4 regions of the Serratia sp. TSO36 genome follow, and region 3 is predicted to be linked to each of the others. Evidence: predicted binding sites of a transcription regulator. Region 3 holds the regulator's gene; each other region holds the start of a gene.
What was found. Region 3 encodes CRP, which controls carbon source genes, mostly activating them, when cyclic AMP is high. Its sites were predicted from a motif close to ATGTGANNNNNNTCACAT; they were not measured.

Region 1: ACK3CV_RS16675 (sugar transporter) is a predicted target of CRP. The motif match lies at 809-826, and genes of this name have one in related genera.
Region 2: ACK3CV_RS00705 (PTS mannitol transporter subunit IICBA) is a predicted target of CRP. The motif match lies at 1,293-1,310, and genes of this name have one in related genera.
Region 4: mlc (sugar metabolism global transcriptional regulator Mlc) is a predicted target of CRP. The motif match lies at 1,506-1,523, and genes of this name have one in related genera.

What each region holds. Positions count from the first base shown of each region.
Region 1 is NZ_JBJZOU010000016.1:177,188-179,380, reverse strand. It holds gene ACK3CV_RS16680 (aspartyl/asparaginyl beta-hydroxylase domain-containing protein) at 1-619, opposite strand, end outside; gene ACK3CV_RS16675 (sugar transporter) at 888-2,078, shown strand.
Region 2 is NZ_JBJZOU010000002.1:81,743-83,935, reverse strand. It holds gene ACK3CV_RS00705 (PTS mannitol transporter subunit IICBA) at 1-1,044, opposite strand, end outside; gene ACK3CV_RS00700 (DUF3053 domain-containing protein) at 1,587-2,193, opposite strand, start outside.
Region 3 is NZ_JBJZOU010000026.1:50,235-52,427, forward strand. It holds gene ACK3CV_RS23295 (phosphoribulokinase) at 1-152, shown strand, start outside; gene ACK3CV_RS23300 (OsmC family protein) at 191-598, opposite strand; gene crp (cAMP-activated global transcriptional regulator CRP) at 981-1,613, shown strand; gene ACK3CV_RS23310 (YccS/YhfK family putative transporter) at 1,664-2,193, shown strand, end outside.
Region 4 is NZ_JBJZOU010000013.1:12,855-15,047, reverse strand. It holds gene bioD (dethiobiotin synthase) at 1-52, opposite strand, end outside; gene mlc (sugar metabolism global transcriptional regulator Mlc) at 197-1,414, opposite strand; gene ACK3CV_RS12035 (LysR substrate-binding domain-containing protein) at 1,574-2,193, opposite strand, start outside.

The sequences.
Region 1 (2,193 bases), on a different contig from region 3:
GCAGCCCGCCGGGCATGTCGCGGCGGCGGATGTCCAGCAGCAGCACGGTGCGCACCTGCGGGCTGTCGTTCCACACTTCGTGTTCGAAGGTGTCGTCCCACAGCATGAACTCCCCCTCGTGCAGCCGGTATTCGCGGCCGTCCACTTTCAGCACCGCCGCCGGCACCCCGTCGGCGCGTTTGGGCATGTCCAGCACCAGATAGCCGCGCAGAATGCCGCGAAACGGCCCGCGGTGGGGCGGCACCTGCTTGCCGGGCGCCAGGAAGGAGAGCGAGGCGGACAGCACGTCCGGGGACGAAGCGATCAACGCCGCCAGCGTCGGGCAGCGCGCCAGGTTGCGGGCGATCGGTTGGCCGTAGGCCTTCATGATGAACATGCGCCAGTCGCGCGCGTCGTTGGCGGAAATCGACGCCTGCTGGATCATGATCTCGTGAAAGCGGGGAATATTGTGCAGATCGTGGGCGACGGTCAGCGCCTCTTCACGGATCTGCCGCCACTGGGCGGTGAAACGTTCGGCGTCGGGGAACAGCGCGGCGCTGTCGAGCACCGGCTTGCCCTGAATGCGGCGATCGTAAACATTGCGCAATGCGAGCACGGACCAATCATAAATCGCGGACATAATGACCTCGCCTCAGAAAACGCCAAATGGACACTGCGCGCGGTTCTTCGGCGCGGCGCGTCGTCTGCGGCGGCCGGAGGGGAAGAGCGGCAGGAAAAATTGGTACGCTTCAATAGATTAGCACAGCATTTGTGCAACCGTGTGTCTGCGAATGTGTCGAAATGCGGCGAAAAAAACCACACAATTAAAGTGTGACGCGTATCGCATTTAGCGGGCCGGTTGGTTAAAATATCGCGACTTGCACGCACCTGTCCGGATTTTGTTTACCATGGAACACGCTGCCGTTTCGCGCTCAACCGCCTGGTTGCGCGTGGTTATCCTCGCCGTCTCGGCCTTTATCTTCAACACCACCGAATTTATTCCGGTCGGTCTGCTGAGCGACATCGCCGCCAGCTTCTCGATGCAAACCGAACAGGTCGGCCTGATCATCACCATCTACGCCTGGATCGTCGCCGCCGCCTCATTGGCGTGCATGCTGCTGACCAGCAAAATTGAGCGCCGCAAGCTGCTGATCGGCGTGTTCATGCTGTTTATCGCCAGCCACGTGCTGACCGCCGTGGCCTGGAACTTCACCACGCTGGTCATCTCGCGCGCCGGCGTGGCGCTGGCGCACTCGGTGTTCTGGTCGATCACCGCTTCGCTGGCGATCCGCGTGGCGCCGCCGGGCAAGAAAGCCCAGGCGCTGAGCCTGCTGGCGGGCGGCACCGCGCTGGCGATGGTGCTCGGGCTGCCGCTCGGGCGGGTGGTGGGGCAGTTGCTCGGCTGGCGCATGACCTTTATCGGCATCGCGGTGTGCGCCACCCTGGCGCTGGTGCTGCTGTGGCGCCTGCTGCCGGTGCTGAAAAGCGAGCACTCCGGTTCGCTGGCCAGCGTGCCGCTGCTGTTCAAACGCCCGGCGCTGCTGGCACTGTACATGCTGACCGTCATCGTGGTGACGGCGCACTTCACCGCCTACAGCTACATCGAGCCGTTTATCCAGACCGTGGCCGGGCTGTCGGAGAACTTCACCACGCTGATGCTGCTGCTGTTCGGCGCCGCCGGCATCGTCGGCAGCCTGCTGTTCAGCCGCTACAGCGAGCGTTTTCCTTCCGGCTTCTTTATCGGCGCCATCGCGCTGCTGGCCTTGAGCCTGCTGCTGTTGTTGCCGGCCGCCGGCAGCGAAAGCCACCTGACGGTGCTGTGCATCTTCTGGGGCATGGCGATCATGGCCATCGGCCTGTCGATGCAGGCCAAAGTGCTGAGCCTGGCGCCGGACGCCACCGACGTGGCGATGGCGATCTTCTCCGGCCTGTACAACTTCGGCATCGGCAGCGGCGCGCTGCTGGGCAACCAGGTAAGCCTGCATTTGGGCATGGGCAACATCGGCTTCGTCGCCGCGCCGTTGGCGCTGATCGCCCTAGGCTGGTGCCTGCTGAGCTTCTACCGCAGCGAACGGCTGCAGCAGCACCCCAGCCGTTAAGCCACCGATTCGGGATGCCGCTGCGGCATCCCACGTTGCATTTTCCTGCTATAAAACAGGCTGCTGCAGCGTTTTATGCTTAACTTTTTTTCATAGTCTGCTAATTAAAAATTTA
Region 2 (2,193 bases), on a different contig from region 3:
GGCTTCCAGATCGTCATCCTCTTTCACCTTGGAGGTTTTCAGCAGGAAAGCGGACACCACGAAGGAGACGGCAAAGGCTGCGCACACCGCCGCAATGTTGGCGAAGTAGGCGCCTTTCGGGGTCATCGCCAGCACTGCCAGGATCGAACCCGGAGAAGCCGGAGAAACCAGGCCGCCGTTCAGCATCGTCAGGGTGAAGACGCCGGTCATGCCCCCCAGGATCACCGCCAGCAGCAGGCGTGGGTTCATCAGCACGTAAGGGAAGTAGATTTCGTGGATGCCACCCAGGAAGTGAATGATTGCCGCACCGCCGGCGGATTGCTTGGCGCTGCCGCGGCCGAAGAACATGTAGGCCATCAGTACGCCCATGCCCGGGCCTGGGTTGGCTTCGATCAGGAAGAATACCGACTTGCCGACTTCCGTGGCCTGCTGGATACCCAGCGGCGAGAAGATGCCGTGGTTGATGGCGTTGTTCAGGAACAGGATTTTCGCCGGTTCAACGAAGATGGACGCCAGTGGCAGCAGGTTGTTCTTCACCATCACGTGCACGCCCGCCGCCAGCAGCTTGGAGAGCACCTCCACCAGCGGCCCGATGCCCAGGAAAGCCAGGATCGCCAGCAGCATGCCGATGATGCCGGCGGAGAAGTTGTTCACCAGCATTTCAAAACCGCTTTTGATCTTGCCGTCCACCCAGCGGTCAAAGTGCTTGATAGCCCAGCCGCCCAGCGGACCGGCGATCATCGAGCCGAGGAACATCGGCATGTCGGCGCCGACGATGACGCCCATGGTGGTGATAGCGCCGACCACACCGCCGCGCTCGCCGCCCACCAGCCGCCCGCCGGTATAACCGATCAGCAATGGCAGCAGGTAGGTGATCATCGGGCCGACCAGCTTGGCTAAGGTTTCATTCGGCAGCCAGCCGGTTGGAATGAATAGCGCGGTGATAATCCCCCAGGCGATAAAGGCGCCGATGTTGGGCATCACCATGTTGCTCAGGAAGCGGCCAAAGTTTTGTACTTTAACCTTGATGTCTGGTGAAAACATAAAACACACCCCTATTGTTACGCGCTGACAATAGAGCGCGTGATTATTGTTGTGACGATCCAGCCGTGTTGCCGCTGTATGCGAAACGGACTCTATCACGCTGTTTTTGTCACGCGAACTTCACGGATTTTTTGTGACACAAATCACACACAACACCCCAACAAACCACCATTTATAGTGATAAAGATCACACTTATGGCGTGTAAAAAAAGCACAGTGAGAAAAAAATCGCCTGAAAACCCACAATAAAGTGATGTTGATCACATTTTTAAACTGATTGTTTGTTTTTAAATTGTGATAAACATCACAATTTATTTTCAACTGCGGCGCCGATCGCGACGCTCTGTTTGATCATCCCTGTGAGCATTCATCCCGCCGGGAACTAGCGAAGTGATGAATGAAAGAAAACTACATTGCCGAATGAATGGATTAATTGAAGTGTAGTACAGAAGCCTGCGCAATAAACCAGCAAGCTATTGGAAACGCTGAGGGGAAATAAAACGGGCCGGCAATGCCGGCCCGTATGTCGTGCAAGCGGTGCGTTATTGCGTCACGCTTTGAACGGCTTTCTGCGCATTCAGCAGGTTCTGCTGCTTGGCCACCAGATTCGACATCATGGTGTTGTACTGCGCCACCTGCTGCGCGGTGCGGAACTGCACGCCGTTGTTGTTGAAACTGACCTGATTGCCCTGGCTCTGCAGGAAATCGCCAACCTGCACCAGATCCTGCACGAAGCCGGCGGTGGTCGGGATCGCCGGCATCAAGGCGTTGGCCGGTGCGGTAACGATCTTGTCATAGGCCTGGTTGTACACCGCCTTCAGATCGTCGGGCTGCTTCAGCGCCGCGCGGGCGGTATCCGCCTGCGATTTAGCGGACTGGATCTGTTGGCCCAGCAGGTTCAACGCGCCGACCGATTGCTGCAGCGCGTCGCGTTTGTTCAGGTAGTCCTGCGCGGTGCGGATCTGGTTAATCTGATCCAGCGCCGGCGTCAGGCTGGCGCCGACCGACTTGGACAGCTGCTGCGAAAAGCCGACCAAAATCGCGTAATCGCCGGCATAGTTGCCGAACTTCTGCTTCTGGTCTTCGCTCAGCGTGGGGATGTTCGCCCCGCTGCGCATCACGGTATTCTGTAAGTAATCGATAAATGCT
Region 3 (2,193 bases):
TTGACTTCCCCTATTTGCTGGCGATGCTGCAGGGATCGTTTATCTCGCACATCAATACGTTAGTGGTGCCGGGCGGCAAGATGGGGCTGGCGATGGAACTGATCATGGCGCCGCTGGTGCAGCGGCTGCTGGAAGGCAAGAAGATCGAATAAACGCGTTGAGCGCGGCGCCGAGCCGCGCTCCGCCTCGATTACGCCGGTTGGCGGATCTCGAAGCTGTGGGTCACCGTGGCGGCCTTGTTGAGCATCAGCGCCACCGAGCAGTACTTCTCCGCCGACAGGTTCACCGCACGCTCGACGATCTTGTCGGTCAGATCCTGGCCGGTAACGATGAAATGCAGGTTGATATGGGTGAACAACCGCGGAGCTTCTTCGCGGCGCTCGGAGGTCAGCTTCACCTCGCAGTCGCGCACGTCGTTGCGCCCTTTTTGCAGGATGGACACCACGTCGATCGCGCTACAGCCGCCCACCGACATCAGCACCATCTCCATCGGGCTGGGTGCTTTATCGCCGGCGTTGCCGTCCATCAGCACCTGGTGGCCGGAGGCCGATTCACCCAAAAACGTTAACCCTTCCACCCATTTAACTCTTGCCTGCATTCTGGTCACTCCGGTTGATTTCTTAAAATCAGAGTACGCTTTCGCATAGAAACAGGCAACGTAACCTGATGCTAATCATGCTGAAGCGAGACAACACGAGACACCCGCCTTACTCTGTGCTACAAACAGAGCCGCAATAAATCTTTCCGGGACACTGAATTTCAGGGAAACGCCCAGAGAAAGGCTCCTTTACCGGTATGTTAACAGAATGTAGCTTGCAGCGCTTACGGCAAGTTAATATGCTAGAGCGACAGCGTATTTTTATGACACGCCTCAAAACTTGCCGGTAGCCCTCGCTCATGATTGCGGCTACAGGCGGGTTTTACAGGGAACTCTGACCCCTGTGACACAAGGCAGCGATAACAACAGAGGATAACAGCGAATGGTTCTCGGCAAACCGCAAACAGACCCTACTCTCGAATGGTTCCTGTCTCATTGCCATATCCACAAATATCCATCGAAGAGTACGCTGATTCACCAAGGTGAAAAGGCCGAAACGCTTTACTACATCGTGAAAGGCTCCGTCGCGGTGCTGATCAAGGATGAAGAAGGTAAAGAGATGATCCTGTCCTACCTCAACCAGGGGGATTTCATCGGCGAGCTCGGATTGTTCGAAGAAGGCCAGGAGCGCAGCGCCTGGGTTCGCGCGAAAACCGCCTGTGAAGTGGCCGAAATTTCCTACAAGAAATTCCGCCAGCTGATCCAGGTGAACCCGGACATCCTGATGCGTCTGTCCGCCCAAATGGCGAGCCGCCTGCAGGTCACCTCCGAAAAAGTGGGCAACCTCGCCTTCCTGGACGTGACCGGCCGCATCGCGCAAACCCTGCTGAATCTGGCGAAGCAACCCGACGCCATGACTCACCCGGACGGCATGCAGATCAAGATCACCCGTCAGGAGATCGGCCAGATCGTCGGCTGCTCGCGCGAAACCGTTGGCCGTATTCTGAAAATGCTGGAAGATCAAAACCTGATTTCCGCCCACGGCAAAACCATTGTCGTCTACGGCACCCGTTAATCCCTGAAGAAACGGCGCAATCTGCGCCGTTTTTTTATCTGCTCTCTGCCATGTGGCGCCGCCTGATCTACCACCCGGAAATCAACTACGCACTGCGACAAACGCTGGTGTTGTGCCTGCCGGTGCTGTTCGGCTTGTTGATAGGCCAGCTGCAGCTCGGCCTGATGTTCTCTCTGGTGCCCGCCTGCTGCAATATCGCCGGTCTGGACACGCCGCATAAGCGCTTCTTTAAACGGCTGGTGGTTGGCGGCTCGCTGTTCGCCTTCAGCAGCGTGCTGCTGCAACAAGCCCTACTGTGGCACGTGCCGCTGCCGGCTCTGATGCTGGGCCTGGCGCTGCTGCTCGGCGTCACCGGTGAAATCAGCCCGCTGCACGCCCGGCTGTTGCCGGCGGCGCTGGTGGCCGCCATCTTCGCCCTCAGCACGGCCGGCACGGTGCCCATCTGGCAGGCGCCGCTGCTGTACGCCATCGGCACCGTCTGGTACGGCTTATTCACCTGGTTCTGGTTCAAGCTGTGGAAAGAGCAGCCGATGCGCGAGACGCTGAGCCAGCTCTACCTGGAACTGGCAGACTATTTCGA
Region 4 (2,193 bases), on a different contig from region 3:
CGGTTTTACCGACGTCGGTATCCGTGCCTGTCACAAATAAACGCTTCAACATGAATAAAATGCCCCAGAATGCCCCGTTAACAATGTGTCGCCGCACCGGCGGCGAAGAAGTCTTGCGGAAAAATTCTAGGGGATGCGCCCTCATAGGGGCTTGAGGTAGCTCAATCTTTTGCGGGATTAATAAGAAGTTCTGATGTTAGCCCTGCAACAGCTGCACCAGCAATGAACCGTTGTACAGCGCCTCTTTCACCAGCGCCGCGCCAGGCATGGTGCCCTGATTGAAGAACTGCGTGGATTCGACCTTGACCTGCTCGCTGTAGGCCGGCAGCGCCTGCTGGCGAATGCAGGAGGCGATGGCCGGATGCAGGATCTCCGCCGCGCGGTTGAGCGGCGAGCCCACCAGGATCTTCTCCGGATTGAACAGGTTGACCATGATAGCCAGAATGCGCCCCACGCTGTGGCCGACGCCGAGGATGATGTCCCGCGCCAGCTGATCCCCCGCCAGCGCGGCGTCGCACAGCGATTCGACGGTCAGCGGCGCGCCGTGCAGGCTGGAGCTCATCGAGCCGCTCAGCCGCTGCTGGGCGATCTCCAGCATGTTCTCGATGCTGGCCACGGTCTCGAGACAGCCGTGGTTGCCGCAGTAGCAGCGTTTGCCGTAAGGATCGACCTGGGTGTGGCCGATCTCCACCACGCTGTGGCTGCCGGCGTGCAGCACATGGCCGCCGGTGATCACCCCGGCGCCGACGTTATGGTCGATCACCACCTGAATGACGTTCTGGCTGCCGCGCGAGGCGCCGTACAGCGCTTCGGCCATGGTCCAGGCGCTGATGTCGTGCTGTAGGTAAACCGGCAGGCCGGTGCGGGTTTCCAGCGCCGGGCCGAGCGGCATCTCCAGCACGTCGTAAAACGGCATGCGGTGCACCACGCCGGACTGCACGTCGATCATGCCCGGCAGCGTAATGGCGATCGCCGTCAGCCGCTCCAGCTTGCTTTGATGGCGGATAAAGAATTGGTCGACTTCGGTCAGGATGCGTTTCAACAGCGGTTCGGGGTGTTCGGCCGCCAGCGGCAGCTGTTCCTCCACCACCAGTTTGCTGCTGAGATCGCGCAGCGCCAGCGTGATGCTGCCGCGGCTGATGCGGGCGGACAGGTAATGCCAGGCTTCGGTGTCCAGCACCAGGCCCACCGCCGGGCGGCCCCGGCTGCCGATTTCCTGGTACTCGGTTTCCTTGACCAGATGGGCTTCCAGCAGTTCGCGCACGATCTTGGTGATGCTGGCGGGCGCCAGCTGCGCGCGTTTTGACAGTTCGATGCGCGAAATCGGGCCCAGTTGATCGATTAGCCGATAAACCGCCCCCGCATTAGTCTGCTTGATTTGATCGATATGCCCAGGCTGCCCAACCGCAATCACAAACCTGCTCCTACTATTTTTCGCGCTTCTAAATAAAGACTAGGGGTTATGGTGGGGCTTTTGTCATACAGCGTCAACTATTTGATTCGTTATGTGATTTGCTGCACAAATTCCTCGCAATTTCAGCGTGAATCGAGTTTTATTTACCCGGTTTCGGCGTCATTTGAGCATCAACGCCATCAGCGCCTGTGCCGCAGCGGTCAGCGGCCGCCGGCGGTGATGCACCAGCCACACTTCAGTGGTGGCGTCCGGTTCCGCCAGCGGCAGGTAGCGCACGCCGTCCACCCGCACCCGGGCGAAAGAGGCCGGCAGAATCGACACCCCCAACCCGGCGGAAACCAGCCCGATAATGGTCATCGCTTCGCCCACTTCCTGGGTGATGTACGGAGTTATGCCGGCCTTGCCGAGCAGCAGCAGAATTTCGTCGTACAGCGCGGTGCCCACTTCGCGCGAGAAAAACACGAACGGCTCCTGCGCCAGATGTTGGAAACGCAGCGCGCCGCCGGGCGTTTCCGCCAGCGGATGCCCTTGCGGCACCACCGCCACCAGCGGTTCGCGCAGCAGCAGCTGATAGTGAAGCGCCTCCGGCAGCCGCGTGTTGCGCATCACCCCCAGATCCAGCTCACCGTTCAGCAGCGGTTCGATCTGCTGTTTGGTGTTGATTTCGCGCATTTTGATATGCACCTGCGGCGAGTGCTGACGAAAGGCGCGCAGGCTGCGCGACACCACGCCGATAAAGGGCGCGGAAGAGGTAAAGCCGATGGTCATTTCCCCCAGTT